DNA from 4 places in the Ruegeria sp. CDSA246 genome. Region 1 is predicted to be linked to each of the others. Evidence: riboswitches for the same ligand, from Rfam matches in the RefSeq annotation. Region 1 holds a riboswitch; each other region holds the start of a gene.
What was found. A riboswitch is a leader RNA that binds a small molecule or an ion and turns the genes downstream of it on or off. The one in region 1 is predicted to bind cobalamin.
Positions count from the first base shown of each region.

Region 2: linked by a shared signal. The riboswitch ahead of AC2FI9_RS05390 (DUF1636 family protein) and the one ahead of AC2FI9_RS13810 (DUF1636 family protein) in region 1 are both predicted to bind cobalamin.
Region 3: linked by a shared signal. The riboswitch ahead of AC2FI9_RS22095 (metal ABC transporter ATP-binding protein) and the one ahead of AC2FI9_RS13810 (DUF1636 family protein) in region 1 are both predicted to bind cobalamin.
Region 4: linked by a shared signal. The riboswitch ahead of AC2FI9_RS14150 (hypothetical protein) and the one ahead of AC2FI9_RS13810 (DUF1636 family protein) in region 1 are both predicted to bind cobalamin.

Region 1 is NZ_JBXWPD010000009.1:195,772-199,424, reverse strand. Features, by position in the region: gene AC2FI9_RS13820 (hypothetical protein) at 1-255, shown strand, start outside; gene AC2FI9_RS13815 (hypothetical protein) at 498-668, opposite strand; cobalamin riboswitch at 1,240-1,449, shown strand; gene AC2FI9_RS13810 (DUF1636 family protein) at 1,533-1,922, shown strand; gene cobW (cobalamin biosynthesis protein CobW) at 1,919-2,974, shown strand; gene cobN (cobaltochelatase subunit CobN) at 2,978-3,653, shown strand, end outside.
Region 2 is NZ_JBXWPD010000003.1:154,474-158,126, reverse strand. Features, by position in the region: gene AC2FI9_RS05400 (acetate/propionate family kinase) at 1-471, opposite strand, end outside; gene AC2FI9_RS05395 (bifunctional enoyl-CoA hydratase/phosphate acetyltransferase) at 464-1,858, opposite strand; cobalamin riboswitch at 2,051-2,256, shown strand; gene AC2FI9_RS05390 (DUF1636 family protein) at 2,358-2,714, shown strand; gene AC2FI9_RS05385 (ABC transporter ATP-binding protein) at 2,711-3,496, shown strand; gene AC2FI9_RS05380 (ABC transporter substrate-binding protein) at 3,507-3,653, shown strand, end outside.
Region 3 is NZ_JBXWPD010000031.1:10,366-14,018, reverse strand. Features, by position in the region: gene AC2FI9_RS22100 (acyltransferase family protein) at 1-851, opposite strand, end outside; cobalamin riboswitch at 1,160-1,370, shown strand; gene AC2FI9_RS22095 (metal ABC transporter ATP-binding protein) at 1,510-2,358, shown strand; gene AC2FI9_RS22090 (metal ABC transporter permease) at 2,351-3,253, shown strand; gene AC2FI9_RS22085 (metal ABC transporter solute-binding protein, Zn/Mn family) at 3,250-3,653, shown strand, end outside.
Region 4 is NZ_JBXWPD010000010.1:51,995-55,647, forward strand. Features, by position in the region: RNA gene ffs (signal recognition particle sRNA small type) at 1-6, shown strand, start outside; gene rsgA (ribosome small subunit-dependent GTPase A) at 165-1,193, shown strand; gene AC2FI9_RS14145 (alpha/beta hydrolase family protein) at 1,202-2,059, opposite strand; cobalamin riboswitch at 2,204-2,423, shown strand; gene AC2FI9_RS14150 (hypothetical protein) at 2,508-2,915, shown strand; gene AC2FI9_RS14155 (protein-tyrosine phosphatase family protein) at 2,923-3,420, opposite strand; gene AC2FI9_RS14160 (DNA polymerase III subunit gamma/tau) at 3,578-3,653, shown strand, end outside.

The sequences.
Region 1 (3,653 bases):
TCAAACGCTTTGCTTTTCGCAGGTTTCAAGTGCAAAGCGGACGCTCGAGAATACATCCGTTCGGACAAAAAGCTGGATGTACTGAAAACGACCACCACTGTAGTCAAAGACGTTGCTAGACTTGTAAGGTTCCATCGGAAGATCGCAGAGAAACGACTACCGGAGGAAAAGTTCGCTCACGACACTTACCTTCACGAACGAACCAGGTTTAGACACCTCCAGAACGCGACGTTCGATCCGGGAGCAATTGTCTAACGGCGCTCAACTGTTTTAGCACGCGTTGTAAGCCCCAGCATTATGTCGGTGGCTCTAGACAGCTCCATTCCGGATGAAGAATTACGTATACTACTGACTACTCTGGCAAACCGGCATCAGAATCTTTCAAATGACAAAATGGCAGTTGTTGCCGACGAAATCGTGCAGCTATTGAAGCAGCGTTCAAGGTATCCGAACACCGGCTCATATCTTGACGGGCGGAAGGTCGAGTGACGGCGCATTCAGGCTGCGACGCGCCTGAAAGCAATCAGCGTTGCTGTGATCATTGCACCAAAATCCACTTGAACCAAAAATCGAGCATCATCCTTGATGGCGTTAAGCCAATGAACAATTTCAACCAACAATCCCGCAACATTCGCAAGCCCACGTACCGATAAAATCTCACTAAACAATTGTTATTTATTAAGAAATTTAATTCCTTTACGCAAGTTCGAAATTGGTACTCGCCTCCACTTCTTTTTCAAACACTTAGCCTTCTGCGCTGCTTTCGCAAATTCGGGCGTATACACTTGGGTATCATGTTCCTACTGGCTTCTGGAACAGCATAACCGTCGCCGTTGATGTCCGGGGTTAAATGTCGAAGCGGTTTGAAAGTAATGCCACACGTGCCAAATCTTTTCCCGCGAACAAACGGCGCGACGCACAATGCGACAGTGGTAGAGGGATGTGCTTTGTCTTTGTCGCGCCTTTGCCCGCTTCCTTAATATTGCCCAAAGGTTCGCACAGAACGCGATTGCCCAAGGCGCGCCTGTTGCGATTGCCGGTCCAGCGATTCCGTTTGCACAACCGCACTACCTGATTGCCAAGCCCGGAAGCGCTCAATCATCCGCGGCTGCGGGGCTGTTTTGCTCCTGGCTTCGTGATCGGATCGCATCGGATGCCGCTGACTGACTTCGGCTGGTCGCTTTTCTGACTTAACCGGTTTTCAATCCTCAGTCGTGCTTGACAAGCCCCCTGCCCGTGCCGCATGTCGCATGCGTTGGTGTCCATCCTCGGATGGATGAAAAGGGAATGTGCCAGCGATGTCATCGCCAAGCACAGCCGCCCCCGCGACCGTGACCGGAGAGGGTGCCCAAAGCCACTGGCCCAATAGGCCGGGAAGGCGGGACATCCGACAGGGCAAACGCTCTGACATCCGCAAGCCGGGAGACCTGCCAGCACCCGAAGTTGAAACCGGGCGGGGTGTTCCGGTGTCGGGTCCATGTCGCACACGTGGCCCGCATGAAACCCCGTCCCCCGTACAAAGGATTAGGGGGATGAGAGACGTGACCGAGACCGCACCAGTCGAATTGCTGGTCTGCACGACATGCCGCCGTGGGTTGCCCATCGAAGATGACGCTCAGCGACCCGGCACTTTGCTGCACACAGCGCTTGAACAGGCGGGTTTGCCTGACGGCGTGGACCTGAAGCCGGTGGAATGCCTGTCGAACTGTGATCAGGGATGTTCGATCGTTTTGCGTGGTGGCCCGTCCCGATGGACCTTCGTCTATGAAAACCTCGACGAGGCCGACCATGTCGAGACCATCGTCGAAGGCGTCACCAAATATCTGGCCGCTGAAGACGGTCTGGTGAAATGGCGTGAGCGCCCCGAACATTTCCGCAAAAACTGTGCGGCCCGCATTCCCCCGATTGGAGCCCTGAAATGAGCAATCTTGAAAAACTTCCCGTCACCGTGATCACCGGCTTTCTGGGCTCGGGCAAGACCACGCTGGTCAAGCACCTGATGCAGAACCCGCAGGGCAAGCGTCTGGCTGTGGTCGTCAATGAATTTGGCGATGTTGGCGTCGATGGCGATATCCTGAAATCCTGCGCCATTCCGGATTGCCCGGCGGAAAACATCATGGAACTGGCCAATGGCTGCATCTGCTGCACCGTAGCCGATGACTTCATTCCGACCATCGAGGCACTGATGGCGCTGGAGCCGCGCCCCGATCACATTCTGATTGAAACCTCTGGTCTGGCGCTGCCGAAGCCGCTGCTGAAGGCGTTCGACTGGCCGGATATCCGTTCTAAGATCACCGTTGACGGTGTGATCGCTCTGGCCGATGCCGAGGCCGTCGCCGCCGGGCGCTTCGCTCCGAGTGTCGAAGCCGTGGACGCCCAGCGCCTGGCTGACGACTCGATCGACCACGAAACGCCCCTGTCAGAGGTGTTCGAGGATCAGATCTCGTGCGCCGACATCATCCTGCTGACAAAACCCGATCTGGCGGGCGCCGAAGGTGTGGCGAAAGCCAAAGAAGTCATCGCCGCCGAAGCTCCGCGTCCGCTGCCAGTGGTCGAAGTCGCCGAAGGTGCCGTAGACGTGCGCGTCGTGCTGGGGCTGGAAGCGGCCGCCGAGGATGACATGGATGCCCGTCCGTCGCATCACGATGGCCATCACGACCACGAACACGACGATTTCGAAAGCATCATCGTCGAGTTACCTGAACAGACCGACCCGGCCCAACTGGTCGCCAATATCGAACGTCTGGCCAATGAGCTGAACATCCTGCGCGTCAAAGGCTATGCCGCCGTTCAGGGCAAACCCATGCGTCTGCTGGTGCAGGCCGTTGGTGCCCGCGTACGTCACCAGTATGACCGCCCGTGGGAACCCGGTGAAGAGCGCCGTTCGCGTCTGGTGGTCATCGCCGAACACGACGACATCAAAGAGGCCACGATCCGCGATATCCTCGTGGGCGTGACCGAGGCCGCCGAGTAAGCCATGCACGTCGTCTTCCGCGAAAGCCACGGGCTCGAGGAAACCGAGACCCCGACCGATCTGGGCCAAAGTCCGGCGGATCTGGTGGTGCTGTCCTTTTCGGACAGTGACCTTGGTGCTTTCGCGGCGGGCTGGCATCGCGGTGGCGGGGCCGAAGGGCGAATGCCGACAATGCGGCTGGCGAACCTGACAGCACTGAAACACCCGTTGTCCGTCGACACTTATGTCGAGCAAACGCTCGAGGGCGCCAAGGGCATTCTGATCCGTTTGATCGGCGGCGTGCCTTACTGGTCCTATGGCTTGCAGCAAGTTCTGGCGCTGGCGCAATCCAAGGGGATCGCACTGGCCGTCCTACCTGCCGATGGGCGTGAGGATACGCGGCTGGATGATTACTCCACCCTGCCCGTCTCAACCCTGCGGCGGCTTGCGCATCTGTGTGACACCGGTGGCGAAGTCGCGGCGCAAGCGGCCTTGGCTCAAATGGCGCTTGCGGCGGGGCTTTATGCCGGGCCGGTGATGGGCGCTAAGACCTTGCCAGAGTGCGGCGCGTGGTGCCCGGATCGTGGCGTAGTCCCGGTCGAAACAGCATTCTCGAGCGGCGCGAAGCGTATTCTGGTGACTTTCTATCGTGCTTATCTGACATCTGCAGACACCGCCCCGGTCGCAGCCCTGATCCGCC
Region 2 (3,653 bases), on a different contig from region 1:
CCAAGGATGCGTCCGGTGAAACGCGGTATCGAAGCACGCAATCTGGGTGGTACCCGGAAAGGCTGCCGCGGCCGCCTTGATACCCGCAAGGCTGTAGGGTTGGTGCAAAGGTGCGAAGGGAATGAAACCGCTTAGCGTATCAAAGACGTGCTCGTCCACCACGACAGGTTCCGAATAGACTGGCCCGCCGTGAACGACGCGGTGGCCCACGGCCCGGACGTGAGTGTCCGGCAGGTATTCGCGGGTAAGTTCAAGAAACGCATTGATGGCCTCGTCATGTGTTTTAGCCCCAGACAGCTGGCGATCGACAGATCGCCCCCCCGCCGATTGGGCCAACAGGCGTGGGGCATCCCCCAACCGCTCGATCTGACCGCGCCAGCGCATACTGGGGCGTCGATCCTCGACCAGTTCGTACAACGCGAATTTCAACGAGGACGACCCGGCATTCAGTGCCAAAACATGTTCAGCCATGGATTTTGCCTTCATTCGCAATTGCATGCAGCGCCGCGACAGCACAAGACGCCAGCCGCGAAGCATCGTCATCTGCCCGAGATGTCAGGATAATCGGTGCCGCAGCACCTATCACGACGCCGGCAGCCTCGGCATGAGAGATATATGTCAGCTGCTTGGCTACCATGTTGCCGGCTTCGATATTCGGAACAACCAGAATGTCTGCGACCCCCGCGACCGGTGAGGTGATGCCTTTTGTCCGCGCGGCGTTCAGATCAACCGCATTGTCCATTGCCAGAGGGCCATCGACCAGCCCGCCGGTGATTTGTCCACGCTCGGCCATTTTCGACAACAGCGCCGCATCGACAGACGACGGTAAATGCGGGTTGATGGTCTCAACCGCCGACAAGACGCCAACCTTGGGCATCTCGATGCCAATAGAATGCGCAAGATGGATGGCGTTCTGAACAATATCGGCCTTGGTTTCGAGATCCGGTGCAATATTCACCGCCGCATCAGTAACCATGATGGGCCGGGACATGCCCGGCACGTCCATGACGAACACATGCGACAAGCGTCGCCCGGTCCTCAGGCCGTTTTCGCGGCGAAGAACGGCGCGTAGAAGGACATCTGTGTGCAAGTGACCTTTCATCAGCATCCGGGCCTTACCTTCAACGACCAGTCCGACCGCGCGTTGGGCGGCCACTTCGTGGTCTCGCGCTTCAATGATTTCAACTCCGGACAAATCGGCCCCAAGCTGGGCGGCAGCGGCGGTGATTTTGTCCGGGTCGCCCACCAAAATCGGAGTAATGATGCCGTTTTCCAACGCGAGCAATGCCCCGCCTAGCGAATTCGGCTCTTCCGGGGCGACGATCGCTGTGGCCATCGGGTCCAGAGGACGTGCCTTTTCCAACAAAGCGTCGAAGTGCCGGTGACGCTGAACGATCAGTCCCGGTACCTCGACCGAGTCGAAGGTCAAATGCCGCGACGGTGGCGTGACCTGTACGGTGCCGCTTAGGATCAATGCGTTATCCCCGACCCGGCGCACTTCGGCGGAACAGGTCAGGTCGCCGTCTTCACGCTTTTCTGTAACAGCCACAAAGGCAGTCAGTTCTTCGCCCGCCAAAACCGAAGCATGAAAACTCAGATCCGCCCGACGTGTTTGCGTACCGGCCCCCGGCAAGATGTTCCCAATGACTGCGGCCACCAGACCAGCAGGCCACAAAGCGGGCGCGACAGCCTCGGGGCGCCCATCTCCATCACCGTCATAGGCTGCCAGGTTCAGCGGGTTGTGGTCGCCCGAAGCCGAGGCAAACGCGTACAAGTCGTCCACGGTGCACAATCGGGTGACCTGCGCCTTGTCGCCTACCTTCAGTTGAGAATAGGTTCGGCTTTCTTGAATTTTCATCTCGCCTGGCTTTGTTTTTGAATGTGCGTTCGTCGTTTCAAACATTGGATGTTCGCCCCCCGAAACCAGAACATATCCACCTTTGCCCCTACATTTCTGCGACGCAGCGTAGTCAGATCGTTGGCAAATGACAAATGACCTCTGTGCGTGGGGCGCTGAGTATTATCGCTTGACCCAAAATCGGAACTCGGGCAAGCATCACCGCGATGGTTCCCTGTGGTTCGCCAAGGGATGAAAAGGGAATACGGTGAGGTTGCCAACAAGCGCCAAGTCCGTGACTGCCCCCGCAACTGTAAGCGGTGAGCGACGCCAAATACCCACTGACCCCAAATGGGTCGGGAAGGATGGCCAAGCCACGACCCGCAAGTCAGGAGACCTACCATCCGATGTTCAACCAACCCGGGGCGGGGCGTCCTGGAAGGAGGCTTTATGACACGTCTAAGACGTGATGACATGATTGGCACCTTCTGTCCGCGCTTGGCAACAGGCGGAGTGGGCCATGTCGATCAGTCCTGATCATTTCCTTCTGATTTGCGAGACCTGCGAGGGCTCTGACCGGGCGGATTCATTGCGCGCTGCGCTTGCAAGCAAGCTTCCATCCAGTTTTGGCATCCGCAGCGTTTCCTGCATGGCCGGTTGCGGTCGGCCCACAACCGTCGGGTTTCAGGCATTCGACAAAGCGCAGTACCTTTTCGGTGACATCCAATCGGCTGAGGACTTGGATGCTTTGGCCGAATTTGCACGTCAATACCATCGCAGCGGTGACGGTTGGACCAACGCATCGCAGCGCCCGCCTGCCCTTCTTGATAAGATCCTGGCGCGCCTGCCACGGCTAAAGCTGGAGACAAGCGCATGACCTGCGGAGCTTTCCTTGAGGCGCGCGGGCTGGAGTATTACGCCCTGAACGGCGACGTACTGCTGCAAAACGTCAATTTCGAACTGAATGAAGGGGCAACCCTGGCAATTGCGGGCCCAAACGGTGCGGGCAAGACAACGTTGCTGAATCTTTTGTGCGGCGGTGAAGAGATTGTGCTGGGGGACGTTTTGGTAAAGGGGCGCAGTCTTCGGCAGCTTTCGGCGATGGACCGCGCCCGAATGATCGCCGTAGTCAGTCAGCAGGAATCGCCGGACGGGCGTTTGTTTCTGCGCGACTACGTGGCCCTCGGGCAAATCCCGATCCGTGCCGACCGATCTGCCGCTGAGCACGCCTTGGAATTGGACCGCATCCTGAAACTGACCGGACTCGTCGCCCTCGCAGACAAACGGATGGCCGTGCTATCTGGCGGGGAACGCCAGCGTGCTCATATCGCAAGGGCGCTGGCGCAGAACCCCTCACTGCTGTTTTTGGATGAGCCGACGAACCATCTGGACCCGGACGCCAAGGGACGCATGCTGTCGTTGGTGGCCGAGCTGGGCATTACGGTCGTCATGATCGTCCATGATCTGGTCATGATCCCCGAATTCGCGACCCATGTCGCGTTGATGAAATCCACGCGCCTGACCGGTTTCGGCCCGGTGCACGAAGTGCTGACACCCGAAAGGGTCCGTGAAACGTTTGGTGTCGATTTTCTTAGCTTTCAGCACGAAGGCCGCATGATCCCGGCACTGGATATCCGAAGAACCACTACCTCAAACTAGGAAAAACAACATGAACAAAACTCTCTGGTGCGCAGCACTGATCAGCGGCCTTGCAAGTGCCGTAACAGCGCACGAGATCACTGTCGACAATTGTGGCGAGCCGATGGTGTTTGAAACTCAGCCCGAGCGGCTGGTCGTGCACGACATGAACATGACC
Region 3 (3,653 bases), on a different contig from region 1:
TGGTGCCAGAGATACAGGCTGTAGCTGATCAGGCCAATGCCAACCAGAATTCTGATGCTCAGCAGTTTGGCGACAAAAGTGCCTTCCTTTGCATAGAGGAGAACGAGCAAAGACCCGACGACCGGAACGGCTGTCAGGTATGACGGGTGTTGCATGGTCCCGTCAAAGATCACCATAGATGCAATCACCGCTATAAGGCCAAGTAGCGAAAGACTGTTGCTCGCTCTAACCTTGCGCTTATTTTCCCAACATGCCCCCAATGCACCGAATCCGAGTTCCCAGGCGCGTGTATGCAGAAGATAAAATGTGCTCTCCGGGTGGGTTTGAACCAACAGTACGCTCGCCAGGAAACTGGACCCGATGATAGCCCAAACCAGCAGATCCGTTCTGTGTTTAATTACCGGGTACAGGGCCATAAGCAAAAGCGGAAAAACTATGTAAAACTGTTCTTCAACTGCCAGGCTCCATGTGTGAACCAGAGGTTTGAACTCGGACGCGAGGTCCCAGTATCCACTTGTTAGCGTGAGAAGAACATTATTCAGAGAGAACATCGTGGCCACGACACTCTGGCCGAAGTTTTCCAGTGGATCGGGCAGCATGGTAAACCAAGCGATAGGAATACACACCAGTACGACGACACTCAGGGCAGGCAAGATCCGTCGGTCCCGACGCTCGTAGAACTTCAAAAGAAAGAAGCTATTTTTTCCAAGATCATCAAGGATAATAGAGGTTATTAGATATCCGCTGATAACGAAGAAAACGTCTACGCCTAAAAAACCTCCACTGAACAGGCTTATGCCGGAATGAAAAAGAACCACTGGTAAAACTGCAATGCTGCGAAGGCCATCAATTTCTTTCCGTTACAGCATTTAATCAAAACCCACTCTTGTATTTTGTGCTCGGGCCTGTGAGCTTTCGAAGCGTATCTGTCGTCAAGAGTGTGTCGAGGAACTTTGAGCCGCCGCAGCCAATCGAACAAAGTATTGGCAGGTTTATGCGTTCCGGTCGTTGCAAGACCCAGGCTGAAAACTTCTGAGTGAGCCCCGCGAAGTCACTGCCATTGCTAGCACCCTTATCGTAGAATTTTTTTGGCCGATTGGAGCCTGGTACAAATTGCCATCACCGATTGGTTCGCGCTCTTGTCGAATCAAATCAATTCGTATTTGGTCCACGTGATGGTTCCCGACTGTATTCTGCGGTCAGGGATAAAAGGGAATACGGTGCGGTTCTGTGAAAAGACCAATTCCGTGACTGCCCCCGCAACTGTAGGCGGCGAGCGACCCGAGATCGTCCACTGGGCAATAGCCTGGGAAGGATCGGGATAGCTTTGACCCGCAAGTCAGGAGACCTGCCATCCGAAATTTATGAACCTGGGCGGGGTGTCCCAGAGGGAGATGACAATGTTTCAAGCGGCCCGTACCGTGCACGACCTTGCGCTCGCTTTGCCCCTGTCCAAACACAGGAGGCGTTGCCGTTGTCATTGCAAAAAGCTGACACCCAAAGGGGTAAGTGTCTGACAGAATTCAGCGTTCCGGTGCTGGTGGCGGGGGCTCTGGCGCTGTCGGCGCTCTTGTGGCTCGCGATTTACGCGGTGATTTGATGACGGCCGTTTTACAAATCCGCGATCTGACGTTGGGCTACCGCGACCTTACATTGTTTCACCGCCTCTCCATGGATATCGCGGCTGGAACGACCCTTGCCGTTCTTGGTGCGAACGGGTCGGGCAAGAGCACTTTTGTAAAGATGCTGCTGGGCTTGATGGATCCTCTTTCGGGCAATTTGACTTGGCCGCAGGGCCGTCCTGGTGACATCGGGTATCTGGCGCAGATGACAGAGTTCGACCGCCGATTTCCCATCCGTGTGAGGGATCTTGCTGCGATGGGTGCCTGGCGCGGGTTTGGTTATCGTACCGGGCTGGACGCCGCGGCGCGTGACCGGATGGCCGCCGCGCTGGATGAGGCCGGGGTACTGGATATCGCTGACCGGCCTCTGCATATGCTATCGGGCGGGCAACTGCAGCGCGCGCTGTTCGCGCGAGTTGTCATGCAGGACGCGCCGCTGATCCTGCTGGATGAACCGTTTGCCGCCGTCGACCAAAGTACTGAGGCGCATCTGCTGTCGATTATACGCCGATGGCGCGATGAGGGGCGCGCGGTGGTTTTGGTGGTGCACGATCTTTCCTCGGTACTGGACTATTGCAGCCACGCGCTGCTTTTGGGCGGGCAAGAGGCGACCCATGGACCGGTGAATGACGTTCTGACACCAGACCGGCTGGTTGCGCAAGGATACCTCTCGGAAAGTCAGGCGTCCTGGATGTTCCGTGGCACCCATTCAACAGCGGAGCACGCCAATGTATGACCTGATCGCAGAAATGTGGAGCTTTGCCTTCATGCGTCGCGCTTTTGTGGCAACCACGGTTTTGTCGGCTTCGGTCGCGCCGGTTGGGGCATTTCTTGTTCTGCGTCGCCTATCGCTGGCTGGTGAGGCCATGGCCCATGCGATTACGCCAGGCATCGTCATCGGCTTTGTCACGGCGGGCTTGTCAGTCATGTCACTGCTGGTCGGAGGGCTTATCGCGGGTGTTGGCGTCGCCATTTTGACCGCCTTTCTCGCACGCCGGACGATCCTGCGCAGCGATGCCAGCCTTGCCTCGCTGTATCTGATCGCACTGGCGGTGGGTATCTTTATTCTGTCTGCAGCAGGGTCCGCAGTCCCACTAAAAAGCTTCCTGTTCGGATCAATCCTTGGGATCGACGACGCGTCGATGATCCTTGTCGGAGGGGTGGCGACGGTAACATTGTTGGCATTCGCCGTTCTGCTTCGTCCGCTGATTGTCAGCACCTGTGATCCGGTTTTCTTCGAAACTCAAACGCGCCGGCCGTGGCTGGTTGATCAGGGTTTTATGCTGCTGCTGGTTCTGAACCTGCTGGCGGCATTCAAAACGCTGGGCACGTTGATGGCCGTTGGCTTGATGATCCTGCCTGCGACCGCTGCGCGCTATTGGGCCAGTACGATCACCGGGCAACTGGTCCTGGGCTTTGTATTTGCCTTGTCCAGCTGCTGGATCGGCCTGACCCTGTCCTACCTGTTCCCGGACACGCCATCCGGCCCGGCGATCGTTTTGGTTGCCGGTGGGTTCTTTCTGTTCTCCGCCATTTTCGGTCCGCTTGGTTTTGGCAGACGGATGCGCAAACCGTCTGTTTCCAAAGACATCCCCATTGCCCAAATTCAACAAGAAGAGAGAGCACAATGACTCTTGTGAAGTCACTCTATGCCGGCATCGCCTCTGTGTCGTTTGCTTTGGCTGCATTGCCGACTGTTGCGGCAGAAGACAACGTCAAGATCGTCGCCAGCTTTTCGATCCTCGGCGACATGGTTGAAGAAGTCGTGGGCGATCTGGCCACAGTTACGACAATCGTGGGTCCGGATGCGGATGCGCATGTGTATCAGCCTTCGGTTGCAGATGCGAAGGCCGTTGCCCAGGCGGATATCATCTTTGTCAACGGTCTGGGCTTTGAGACATGGTCCGATACCCTAATCGCTGAATCGGGCACTGACGCAACCGTGCACGTTGCCACCGACGGCATCACGCCTGTCACAGTCGAGGGCAAAATCGACCCCCACGCCTGGAATTCGCTGTCGAATGGCATGAT
Region 4 (3,653 bases), on a different contig from region 1:
TCACTTACTTGAACCGCTAGCCGCAGGAGGGCTTTTATGATTGTAGCAAAAACCCTTCAGGCAAAGCGTTTCTGAGGCCGACCCTCACACCTGCCTGAACACATTACCGCTGGATGCGCGACCGCCATCCAGACGGATTGCTGTACCTGAACACAGGCAGAACAATGTCTTTTACACTTTCGGACCTGGGATGGTCCTCACACTTTGCCGCCCAACATGCGGCCAATCCTTCGTGCGTTCCCTTTCGCATCACAGCCGTTCACCGTGATCGTCTGATCGGTGCAAACATCAACGGTGAAACACCTCTGCTCACCCTGGCCCAGCCGACGGGCGACTTCGCCGTCGGCGACTGGGTATTGGCGGATGATCATAACCGCGTTCAACAGCTGCTGGAACGCCGCAGCCTTTTGAAACGCCGCGCCGCCGGAACCGGGGCCCAGGCTCAGTTGATTGCTGCTAATGTGGATGTGCTGTTCATCGTCAGTTCCTGCAATGCTGACTTCAATCTGGCCCGACTGGAACGGTATTTGGCTTTGGCACACCAGGCCGGGTGCTATCCGGTGATCGTTCTAACCAAGGCCGATACCTGCGCCGATCCTGATAATTTCTCCAAAGCAGCCGAGTCGCTGGCTCCGTTTTTGACCGTGCTGGCTATCAATGCTTTGGATGCCCTGGACGTGCAGCAAGTTCTGTCCTGGTGCTCCACCGGGCAGACTGCCGCAATGGTCGGCTCATCCGGTGTCGGCAAGACAACATTGGTCAACGCCATGACGGGCCTGGATGAGGCAACGTCCGGCGTTCGCGCGGACGACGCGCGCGGGCGGCACACGACAACTGCCCGCGCGTTGCATCCGATGCAGAACGGCGGATGGCTGGTCGATACACCCGGCATGCGGGCTTTGCGGTTGCTGGATGCGCAGGATGGCGTCGATGAGGTCTTTTCTGACATTCTGGAATTGGCTCAGACCTGCCGCTTTTCCGATTGTCAGCATCAGGCCGAGCCGGGCTGCGCCGTGCAGGATGCGATTGCAAACGGATCACTGGACACCGAGCGGTTGGAGCGCTGGCGAAAGCTGCGGCGCGAAGATGAAAGGAACTCGGAAACCGTTGCGCAGTCTCGTGCGCGCGACAAGGCCTTTGGTAAGATGGTACGATCGGTGATGCAGGACAAGAAATCCCGCAAAAAGCTGTAAGTACCGGCTCAGGCGATTAACCGGGGCCATATGGCCGCATTTCGGCGCGCAAATGCGCCGATGTGACCGACCTCGGCCAATCCAAAGTCTTTCGGCGACAACTGATGCCGGCGGGCTTTGGGACCGTAAAGATCGGCCAGGCGCCAAACCGCGTTCGGGGGCACCACCTGATCATCGTCCATTGTGAACAGATCGACGGGTGTTTCCGACGCAGCCCAACGGGCGTCTGGAAGGCTTTTGCCGATATCCGGCACATAGCTCAGCGCAGCGGTGCACCATTTGCGCCACTGCCAGTAGACACGTGCCGGAAGGTCCGAGCCGAACCCAAGTGCCTTGCCCGGCAGGTATCCCAATGCCTTAACCAGCAATGGCGGGTGGGCATACCAGAACATTGTCGCCAGTGCGCGATACGGCCAGGGGTGGTCGGATACCGTCACCAAACCTGAACAGACACAGATCATCCGGTCGATCTGCTCAATATCGGGCTGAATTGGCCCCAGCATTCCACCCACCGAATGGCCAATGCTCCACTGCTGGGCGGCGGGAAATCTGCGCCGCATTTCGGCGCGAGCAGCGGGCATGTCGATCAACGCCCAGTCAGCCATCGTGGCCTGCGAATCGCGCAGGCGCCCGTGTAGAGAGTGGCCAAAATCGCGATAGTCATAGGTCAGACAGGCCATACCCTGTTCTTCCACCAACCACCGCGCAAAATGCTGGTAATAGTCGCGCGGTACGCCTGTGGCTGCATGGACTACAACCGCCACATCAGGTGCCGAGGCAGGCATATACAGCCGTGCCGACAGTTCGGCCTCTCCGGCAGAAAACGTGAAATCTTCGGTCAAAACGACCGGAGTGTTGTCCAACATGGTGCCCTCGCAAGCATCTGAACTATTCGGTTCACATATGGCATATCGGCGCTTTTGCGCGACTAGAGTCAACAGATTTTCAAAGTGACCAAGCGTCCACTTGAACGATGGAAAACAGCCCGCTTGACTCAAGCCACCTACAACCGCTAGCGATGAGGTGATGGTTCTCGTCCTTATATTGGGGCGGGATGAAAAGGGAACTCGGTGCGGTCCAGCCCGGCAATGCCGGAACAGACCAAGGCCGCGACTGCCCCCGCAACTGTAAGCGGTAAGCAATGCCGAAATACCACTGGCCGAAAGGCTGGGAAGGTCGGCAAAGCAATGACCCGCAAGTCAGGAGACCTGCCATCAAAGTAAAAACCGAAACTCGGGCGGGGTGTCCGGGCAGGTCTTCAGTACGCTGAGTTCCCTGTTCCACGTCCCCCGCTCACCGCGCGGAGGGCGCATTATGATCTGGAAGACAACGACCCACGAATTCACCGCCACCCTGTGCCAGAAAACGGGGAAAACATGCCCCGCATTGGCCCAAATGGCTCGGGCATTGGCCGAGGCGATGGCAACAGCACAACCAATGACGACCAGCGAATTTGAGGTGGACGGCTCCAGCGAACTGACCCATTGCGATGAGGGTTGCACCGCACGGTTTCGCGCCAGCCCGGCCCGGATCAGGGTCTATTGCGGGGCAAACACGGGCGACTCGGCCGACACGTTGGACGAATACGCCGATATGATGTTCAACCCTGACTTTTCCACTCTGCCTGCTGGTGTTTTGGCGGCCTTGCCTTGCGCCATGCTTCAGGCATCGGCCCTTGCACCGCGTCCATCGCATCAGGTTGTTCAACAAGCCACGGCCTGATCCTAGTTCACCGATCGCTCTGGGCCGGTTTCATGGCCCAAGCCATCTGCTCATCCGTTTCCACCGCGCATGGTCGGGCCAAGCGCAGCCGGTTTAGCGCGTGGTTTGGATCTTCACCGCTTTCCACCATGAGCCTCAGCGCGACCATCCCCGACCGCCCACAACCGCCCCGGCAATGCACCAGCACGCGTCCACCGTCGGACAGCACCTGCCGGGCGGCTGCGCTGGCGTCGGGCCAAAGAGTTTCGATTGGCAGGGGCGGCGTGCCAAAATCCTCGACCGGAAGATGCACCCAGGTCGCGGACCTGCTTTGAACGTCTCGACCAAAACCGCCTGCGCCGACCTGCCGCATCTCGGCCTCGGTGGTCATTGAAATCACCAGATCGGGGTTCCAGTCCTGTATCACCCTCAGATCATCCACATACCCACTGCCGCCGCTAGGCAAGGGGGACAGCGCCAAGGTGCCTGTGCCAACAGGCAGCGCGTAGATTGCAAATTTTGCCAAAGCTTATGCTCCTACTGCCACCGGCCCACCAGATTTTGACAGCCTATTTATCCCGCTTACAGACGCTGTCCAAACCGAAATTCCACAAAGCATGCTGTGGACGCGGGCGGCCCGGGTCTCTACGCTGCATTTCTGACACGAATCTGACAGAGCAGACATGACCGAAACGCCCAGCCCCGCCTATCAGGTTCTTGCCCGCAAGTACCGCCCTGAAACCTTTGCAGATCTGGTTG